DNA from 2 places in the Alteromonas sp. AO-Serp genome. Region 1 is predicted to be linked to the other one. Evidence: predicted binding sites of a transcription regulator. Region 1 holds the regulator's gene; the other holds the start of a gene.
The links. Region 1 encodes FliA, which starts transcription of late flagellar genes. Its sites were predicted from a motif close to CTAAAGNTNNNNNNNNNNNNGCCGATA; they were not measured.
Positions count from the first base shown of each region.

Region 2: the regulator FliA is predicted to act here: its motif matches at 1,282-1,308, upstream of QVA83_RS11245 (HAMP domain-containing methyl-accepting chemotaxis protein).

Region 1 is NZ_JAFLMX010000002.1:63,206-67,857, forward strand. Features, by position in the region: gene flhA (flagellar biosynthesis protein FlhA) at 1-141, shown strand, start outside; gene flhF (flagellar biosynthesis GTPase FlhF) at 171-1,580, shown strand; gene QVA83_RS00390 (MinD/ParA family protein) at 1,586-2,452, shown strand; gene QVA83_RS00395 (RNA polymerase sigma factor FliA) at 2,449-3,180, shown strand; gene cheY (chemotaxis response regulator CheY) at 3,217-3,600, shown strand; gene QVA83_RS00405 (protein phosphatase CheZ) at 3,635-4,390, shown strand; gene QVA83_RS00410 (chemotaxis protein CheA) at 4,403-4,652, shown strand, end outside.
Region 2 is NZ_JAFLMX010000152.1:12,443-17,094, forward strand. Features, by position in the region: gene apaG (Co2+/Mg2+ efflux facilitator ApaG/CorD) at 1-334, shown strand, start outside; gene QVA83_RS11240 (symmetrical bis(5'-nucleosyl)-tetraphosphatase) at 342-1,169, shown strand; gene QVA83_RS11245 (HAMP domain-containing methyl-accepting chemotaxis protein) at 1,452-3,476, shown strand; gene QVA83_RS11250 (SOUL family heme-binding protein) at 3,704-4,285, shown strand; gene lysC (lysine-sensitive aspartokinase 3) at 4,350-4,652, opposite strand, start outside.

The sequences.
Region 1 (4,652 bases):
GCAGTACTCCTTACCTCAGGCATGCTACGACCCGTTCTGTCTCGCTTCTTAAAATATTCGGTTGTTGGGCTTCATGTTCTGTCTTACCAAGAAGTGCCTGACGACAAACAAATAAAAATAGTCAGTTCGGTCGGTCAATAATCTGACACTGGGTGATTGGAGAGGTTGCAATGAAAATTAGACGTTTCTTCGGCAAAGATATGCGTGAGGCGTTAAGCCAAGTTAAAGCTGAATTGGGCAGTGACGCTGTGATCATGTCAAATCGCAAAGTCGCTGACGGTATTGAGCTTGTCGCAGCCTACGACAAAGAACCTGAAGCGAAGTTGTTTACGCCGAAAGCGTCTCCACAAGCCGCTGCAAAAACACCTGGTCAAAAGGCAGTGCCTAGCTTGAGCGAAATCATTGGTGACGACGGTCCTGATAGCCTTAAAGCACTGCTAGAAAAGCAGCACGGTGGAAATAATGACGTGGCGAGTCCCGCGCAACCTAACCAACCAATGACAGCGAATGCTAAGCACGCCAATGAAATTGCTTCGCACTTAGACTTCTCAGAAGCCTTTATTGACGACGTAGAAGCCCAGCAGTCTTCTCATGAACCAGTTCGTCAGAACGCTTTCCCAGAGCATCAAGCGTCGAGTATGGATGATACCGCTGTGACGCAGTCAGCGGAGCTTGCTCAAATCAAGGAAGAGCTAGCGTCTCTTCGCGATGTATTGCAATATCAAGTGGCCGACTTGATGGAAGCTAAAAACAAACGTCAAAAACCTGTTCATCAATATCTAATCACCCGTTTAACCGATATGGGGTTAAGCAACGCGTTAGCGAAACAGCTTATTAGCTATACGCCGTCACATTACAACGAACGAGATGCATGGGTATATCTTCTTAACCTATTGGCTAATCGCATAAATGTGACAGGAAACGATATACTTAGCGCACAAGGTGCTGTTGCATTAGTAGGACCAACAGGTACCGGTAAAACAACTACCGTTGCGAAACTTGCTGCCCGCTATGCGCAAAAATACGGTGCAGAGTCGGTTGCGATGATTACCATCGATACGTATAGAATTGCCGCCTATGAGCAGCTAGCGACATACGGAAAGATTATTGGCTGCACGGTGAGAAAAGCGCAGACTAGTGAAGAACTTGCGGATTTATTATTCCAACTTCGTCATAAGCGACTAGTATTGATTGATACGGCTGGATTTAGTCAAAGAGACAGTCGATTAATTAAACAAATTAAGCAGTTTGATAACGGACAAATGCCAAATGTTAAAAAATATTTGGTAGCGCAAGCAAATACGCAATATCCTGCTTTGCAGAGAATCATTCAAGCGTATGATGATATTGAACTAAGTGGCTGTATTTTCACAAAGTTAGATGAGTGCTACTCTTTAGGAGAGGTGCTTAGTGCAGCGGTTGAATACCAATTACCGGTTAGTTATGTCACCGATGGTCAAAAAGTACCTGAAGACATTAAGATTGCAGAAGCGAAATCTTTGGTTTCCGCTGCTGCAAAGCTTTATAAAAAGTACGGTTTGAATCATACTAGTGGTAACAACGCAATTAAAACAGCATAAGCAGTATGATTGACGACCAAGCGAGTAGCTTAAGAAAAATGAAGCAATCACGGTTAATCAAAGTAATCGCCGTCACCGGTGGCAAAGGTGGCGTAGGTAAAACAAACATTACATTGAACACCGCTATCGCCATGGCGAAGCAAGGTAAACGTGTAATGGTTCTCGATGCGGACCTCGGTCTTGCTAACGTAGACGTTATGTTAGGTTTGCGTGTTGAGAAAAACTTATCCCACGTGCTTTCCGGCGAATGTACACTTGATGAAGTACTAGTGACCGGTCCGCACGGAATAAAGATTGCCCCTGCCACATCAGGCACGCAGTCGATGGCAGAATTGTCGCCAACGCAACACGCTGGCCTAATTCGTGCCTTCAGTGAGCTGCGCTCGCAGATTGACGTGCTTATCGTTGATACAGCGGCAGGTATTTCAGACATGGTGTTGAGCTTTTCAAAAGCCTCACAAGACATCATGGTCGTTGTGTGTGACGAGCCTACTTCATTGACAGATGCTTATGCATTGATAAAAATTCTGAATAGAGAGCACGGTGTTTTCCGCTTCAAAGTTGTGGCTAATATGGTGCGCGACGTGCGAGAAGGCCAAGAGCTATTTAGTAAATTAAGCAAAGTGACAGGGCGTTTTTTAGATGTTGCACTAGAATTAGTGGCGACAGTACCGTTTGACGAGAACATTCGTAAAGCAGTGCGTAAACAGACAGCCATTGTCGATGCTTACCCAGGTTCACCGGCAGCCGTTGCAATAACACAGTTGGCAAGTAAAGCCTTAACATGGCCTATTCCAGCGCAGCCAGGTGGCCATTTAGAGTTTTTCATTGAACAATTAGTTGCAGAAAAAGCCGTAGGAAGTCAGCGTTGAACAGCAAGGCAGCCGCTTATCAACAACAAACCGATAAAGCGCAGTTAGTCGAAAGACATGCGCCATTGGTTAAGCGTATAGCGCATCACTTGATAGCGCGATTGCCGGCTAGTGTTCTTGTAGACGATTTAATTCAATCAGGCATGATTGGATTATTAGAAGCCGCTCGAAACTTTGATGGTTCAAAAGGAGCCAGCTTTGAAACGTTTGCCGGTATTCGCATTCGCGGTGCTATGCTAGATGAAATTCGCAAAGGGGATTGGACACCGCGTTCAGTTCACCGAAATGGCCGAGCGATCACTGAAGCAATTTCGCAAGTAGAAAGCGAAACAGGCCGCGATGCTAGAGATTCTGATATTGCTGATAAGCTTAATGTAAGCTTGCAGGACTATCACCAAATGCTTAATGAAGTAAATGCCGGAAAGCTGGTAGGTATTGAAGATTTAGGTGTGTCAGAAGATGTTATTTCGACAGAGCAAAATCGAGGTAGCGACGCACCACTGGAAGATTTAATGCAAGGCGCTTTCCAAAAAGCGCTTGCCCATGCAATTACGACATTACCTGAAAGAGAAGCGATTGTACTTTCGCTGTATTATGATGAAGAGCTGAACCTAAGAGAAATTGGTGAGGTTCTTGATGTAAGTGAATCGAGAGTCAGTCAAATTCACAGTCAGGCCATGTTAAAACTCAAATCACGAATGAAGTCGTGGCAAGCTGACGAAGAATAGAAATTAATAACAATTAACCCCTCACTGGAGGCTATTTTGGACAAAAGCATGAAAATTCTCGTGGTCGATGATTTTTCTACCATGAGACGTATCATCAAAAACCTACTTAAAGATTTGGGTTTTTCCAACATCCAGGAAGCGGATGACGGAAGTACTGCATTGCCTATGTTGCAGCAAGGTGATTTCGATTTCGTAGTTACCGATTGGAACATGCCTGGAATGCAGGGTATTGACTTGCTTCGCGCGATTAGAGCCGATGACAAGCTCAAGCACCTACCAGTACTTATGGTTACTGCTGAAGCGAAGAAAGAGCAAATTGTTGCCGCCGCGCAAGCAGGTGTTAATGGCTACGTTGTTAAGCCGTTCACTGCAGCAACACTTAAAGAAAAATTAGATAAAATATTCGAACGTTTAGGTTGATCCAGACGCTCACCAGAGAAATGAGGTTTACTGGATGTCAACGAATGTAAACGTTCCAATTTCGTTGGAAGAAGCAAAACAGCTTGTCACCTACCTTGAAGAGGGTGACAACGCTTCAGCCAATGCCCTATTAGAAGCGGCCTCAATGAAAGAAAACGTTGAGTTATTTGCCGAAGTAGGGAAACTGACGCGTCAGCTCCATGACGCGCTGAATAATTTCCAAATAGACGACCGCATTAAAAATCTCGCGACCGATGATATTCCCGATGCACAATCCCGCCTAACCTACGTAATTGAAGAAACTGAAAAAGCTGCTAATACTACTATGGATGCCGTTGAAGCGAGCATGCCTATAGCTGAAATGCTGTCGGCGCGCATCGAAAAGGTTATGCCTGAGTGGAAGAAGCTGATGAATCGCCAAATAGAGTTGGGTGAATTCAAGGCTTTATGCGCAGACTTAGACGAATTGTTGGAAGAAGGTTCGGCACAGTCAGCTAAACTTACACAGTTACTTACAGAAGTATTGATGGCTCAAGGTTATCAAGACTTAACTGGTCAGGTTATTCGCCGCGTTATCGACTTGGTTAAAGAAGTGGAAGACAGCTTAGTTAACATGCTTACCATGTTTGGTGAACGCGACGGTGCAGAACAAACTAAACCATCTAGCGTTAAGGCCGATAAGGTTGATGGTGTAGAGGCAGAAGGCCCTATCATTGATGCCGATAAGCGCGACGACGTCGTGTCAGGCCAAGATGATGTAGATGATCTTCTGTCTAGCTTAGGTTTTTAGGGGAGCGGGCGCATGTCGTTTGATGTTGACGAGGATATATTACAGGACTTTCTAGTTGAGGCTGGAGAGATACTTGAACAATTACAAGAACAGCTCGTTGATCTTGAGAACAATCCTGAAGATGCGGATTTGCTGAATGCAATTTTCCGTGGTTATCACACAGTTAAAGGGGGAGCAGGGTTCCTGTCTCTTACTGAGTTAGTAGAAATTTGTCACGGTGCGGAAAACGTCTTTGACGTAATGCGTAACGGTCAACGAACAC
Region 2 (4,652 bases), on a different contig from region 1:
CCTTCCCGACCACCTTCCGTCAGATTCAAAGCAATTTGCCTTCGCGTACCACATTACGATTGAGAACAATAGCGACCATACGGTGCAATTACTCAGTCGCTACTGGAAAATTACCGATGCAAATGGCAAGACATCAGAAGTTGAAGGTGATGGGGTTGTAGGCAAGCAACCTATCATGAAAGCGGGCGAGCATTTTGACTATACCAGTGGCGCTGTCATTGACACACCGGTTGGGAATATGGAAGGCTACTATGTAATGGAATTAGAGAGCGGCGAGCGTTTTCGCGTTCCTATCGACGTTTTCCGATTAGCCATTCCAAGTATTCTTCATTAAGGTTTCTATGTCGCAAGGTAACACGTACGTCATTGGTGATATACAAGGCTGTTACGATGGTCTTCGTCGCGCGTTAGATAAAGTAAAATTCGACGAAGAAAACGATACGCTACTCGCAGTAGGTGATTTAGTTGCTCGAGGAGAAGATTCTTTGAGCACATTGCGCTTTTTAAAGTCTCTAGGCAGCCAGTTTAGCAGTGTTTTAGGAAACCACGACCTTCACTTACTTACCGTTGTAAACGGCATCCGCAAAGCAAAAAAATCCGACAAATTAGAGCCTCTACTTAATGCTTCAGACTTGGCCGAACTTATTGACTGGTTGCGTCAGTTCCCGTTGGCAATGAAGTTAGATGAGCAATCAGTAATGGTGCATGCTGGACTCTATCCTAAATGGTCTATCGATGAGTGCGTTTCACTTAGTGACGAAGTTAGTAACATCCTAAAATCCGACAATTACGCTGCTTTTCTTTCAGAAATGTATGGTAATAAACCCAACAACTGGTCAGATAAACTTAAGGGTGATGAGCGACTGCGTTTTATTGTGAATGCGTGTACGCGCATGCGTTTTGTTCATACAGATGGCACACTCGATTTTGATAACAAATCTCATCCCAGCGCAGTATCCCACAGCACTAGTAGCACGTTAAAACCATGGTTTGAAGTAGAGAATAAAAAGCTCGCTGACGATCAACGAGTGATATTTGGGCATTGGGCAGCTCTGTCGGGCCAAACGAACAGTCATCAATTTATCGGCTTAGATACAGGCTATGTTTGGGGGCAAAGCATGACTTTGCTAAACCTGAACTCCGCTTCGCTCGTGAGTGTTTCTGCCTAAAACCAGAGTATACTGGCTCCGCAATTATCCAATTCGCACATATTTACGTGTATAATTTTACGCATCAACTGGTATTACCAGTTAAACTTTCTACACTTAAGTGCTAAATAAAATAAACATTAAGTTATTGTAGCCGATACACTTACTTACGATAGTAACGATAATGTCTCATTATCTACTCAGTAATTAAGCAAACTAGCTTCTTTAATCGCTATATTTTGTTTGCTGAGACGGGTAATATCGTTAGGGATAAAAATAAAAAACACTCATCCAGGAGTTCCGATGAAAATAACGGTAGCCACACGCGTAATCGGGGGATTTGTAGCGATTAGCGCACTTCTGATCGTCATTAGTGTTGTTTCACTTTATAACCTCAACTCAATAGGCTCAGCAACGGAAGAAGTAAATGACGTTGCATTACCCACAGTAGCAGGCAGCAATGCACTTAAAGCCAGCTTTCTCAATATGGGCCGACTTACCTTCGAGAGCTACATCGAAGAAGATCTAAATGGCTTAAAAGACAAACGAGCGTCTTTTAACTCTGCCAAAGACACCTTTGAGAGTGAATATAAGAAACTGGCGCAGGCCGTTAATAACGAGCCTGAACTAAAGAGCACGCTAAATACTGTACGTGAGTCATATGAAGCATATATCACCAATGTTGAAGCGATGTACAAAAATCACCAAATGTACCTTGATATACGCAACACAATTCAAGACAGACTGGGTGACGCTGAAGACAACGCAGACGATGCATCTACCTACCTTCTAGACTTCTCAGACTTAGATGCTGTTCAGCGCGACCCTAACCTACGACGTGCGGCAGAAATCGGCAGCCAACTTGAGACGTCGCTGCTTTCTTTGCTAACGGTTTCATACGAGTACATTAAAACAGAGACACTGGTTCGTTCACAGACGCTAGGCAACGAAGTTGATTTGGTTGTCGAGAAAGTGGTCACGCAATTAAGCGACATGATGCAAACTGCGGGCGGCCGCGATGATTCTGGTACTCTTGATGATATTAACGACTTGGTTAACAACGCAATCAATGCGATTAAAGCTAACGATGGCGTGGTTCAGCTTCATGTTGATCGTCTAGAGCGCAGAAATGATGCTGAAAAAGCGCTTAACGCTTCAGACTCAAATATCGCGCAAGCGGTTGTCGCTCTAGAAAACCTGCTCAATCTTGCAGACAAGAAAGCGTCACATGTAGAAAGTCAGGTTAACGGCGCCATTGCGACGGGCAACACGTTCGTTATTGTGGTTGTTATTATCTCGATTGCAGTAGCAGCATTTATTGGCTACGTGACCGTACGCGCAATCACACGTCCGCTTTATCGTGTAAATGAACTTCTGACGGTGGCTTCATCGGGTGACCTTACTCACCGTCTAGACGATTCGGCGCAAGACGAATTTGGTCTTTTAGCCCGAAACTGCAATACGCTAATTGGAAACCTGAAGGAGCTCATTACAGCCATTAACGTTCGTGCTGAACAGCTGGCAGCCGCCTCAGAACAAACGTCTGCAGTGACGGCGCAAACGACGCATTCAATTCAGGATCAGAAATCACAAATTGGCCAAGTAGCAACAGCAACCACAGAAATGCACTCTACGTCTCAACTGGTTGTGCAAAACGCTGAAGATACACTAAGTCAAATTCGCCATGCGGATGCTGAGGCTGAGAACGTGCGCCAAATCTCACTAGAGAATAAGAACACCATTGAGATCTTATCTCGTGACGTTCAAGAAGCGGCAGACGTTATCAATAAGCTTCATCAAGACAGCGCAAGCATTGGTGGCATCTTAGACGTTATCCGTGGTGTTGCAGATCAAACCAACCTGCTCGCCTTGAATGCTGCTATTGAGGCAGCGCGTGCTGGTGAACAAGGTCGAGGCTTTGCGGTTGTTGCTGATGAAGTAAGAACCCTCGCCAGCCGAACTCAAGAATCGACACAAGAAATCAACGCAATGATTGAAGTGCTTCAAGCGGGTGCTGAAAAAGCGGTATCGGTGATGAACCAAGGTAAAGAGCAAACTGCGGCGTGTGTGGCACAAACTGAAAAGGCTACACAGGCGTTGGATATCATCTCAGACGCCGTTCACAAAGCCCATGACGTGAGCTCTCAAATTGAGCAGTCTGCCCGTGAACAGAATACGGTATCACAAGAGATCAGCGAAAAGCTTGAAACTATTGTGGGTATCGCTGAAGAGACGACAGCTGGAGCACAGCAAACGTCTGAGTCTAGCCATGAAGTGGCTCGACTTGCTGAAGAGTTACAACAGTCTATCAGACAGTTTAAAGTGTAACGCTTTTTACAAACCTGTTTTAAGAAGGGGCTTTTAGCCCCTTTTTTGTGTCCGACAATTAATCTGGCACACTTTAGGAATGCATAGATAGTTACTTTAGAACCGTTTAACTGAGCATTAATCGGCTTTAATTCGTATAAGGACTATTCGTAACAAACCACTAAAAAAGAATGATATTTTCCCGTTTTCGCTTGCCTCTTTTCATTACTACTTTATTGGTGTCAACAATGATCCAGGCTGAGCCATCATATTACAAAGATACAGAAACCCTTCCCTATTCCATTATCGAGACCCTTGATGAAGATATTGAAGTGAGGCATTACAATGAAGCGTTAGGCGTAATGTCTAGTGGGAATGAAGATAACGGAGCATTTCAGCTACTCTTTAATTATATCTCTGGTGAGAATACATCCAGTAGCAATGTGTCAATGACGTCCCCCGTAGAAGTTGGAAAGCGCTCTCAAGAAATTGCAATGACCTCTCCTGTCGAAGTCTCATCTTCAGAAACAATGATGTTTTTCTTGCCCAGCAAATATGACATTAAAAGCGCTCCTGTGCCTACGCACAAAGATGTATCGCTGGTTACTGTACCAGCGAGAACGGTAGCCGCTATTCGTTATTCAGGTTTCAACAAGGACAGCGATAAGAAGCAGTATACGAATAAACTGCTTAAAGCCCTTAGGGACAATAATATTGAGCTTGATGGTGAACCTAGCTATATGGGCTACGACTCGCCTTTCACCCTACCGTGGAATAAACGTCACGAAATCATTGTACCGGTCGACATTTTGAAATCATCTACAAACTGATGTGAAATAAAAACGGCCGCCTTTAAGGCGACCGTTTTTTGGGGTCATTCAGCACATTAGGTGCTTATTCAAATAACGCCGTGTGAAGCTTGCGAACCACGTCGTCACTGTCGGTCTCGTTAACCAAGAACGATAGGTTGTGCGGGTTGGCGCCAAAGCAAATCATACGCAGGTTGAAATCTGAAACCGCAGCTAAAATCTTGCTAGAAACACCAACAGCGGTTTGCATGTTGTTACCTACAACCGTGACAAGGTCGTAACCTTTTTCTACTTTCACATCACAGATAGTTTCAAGTTCAGCAATGGTTTCTTTGTTTAGTCGCTGAGCCACAGAGTTTGCAGGGTTATCAAGGGTAAAAGATACCGA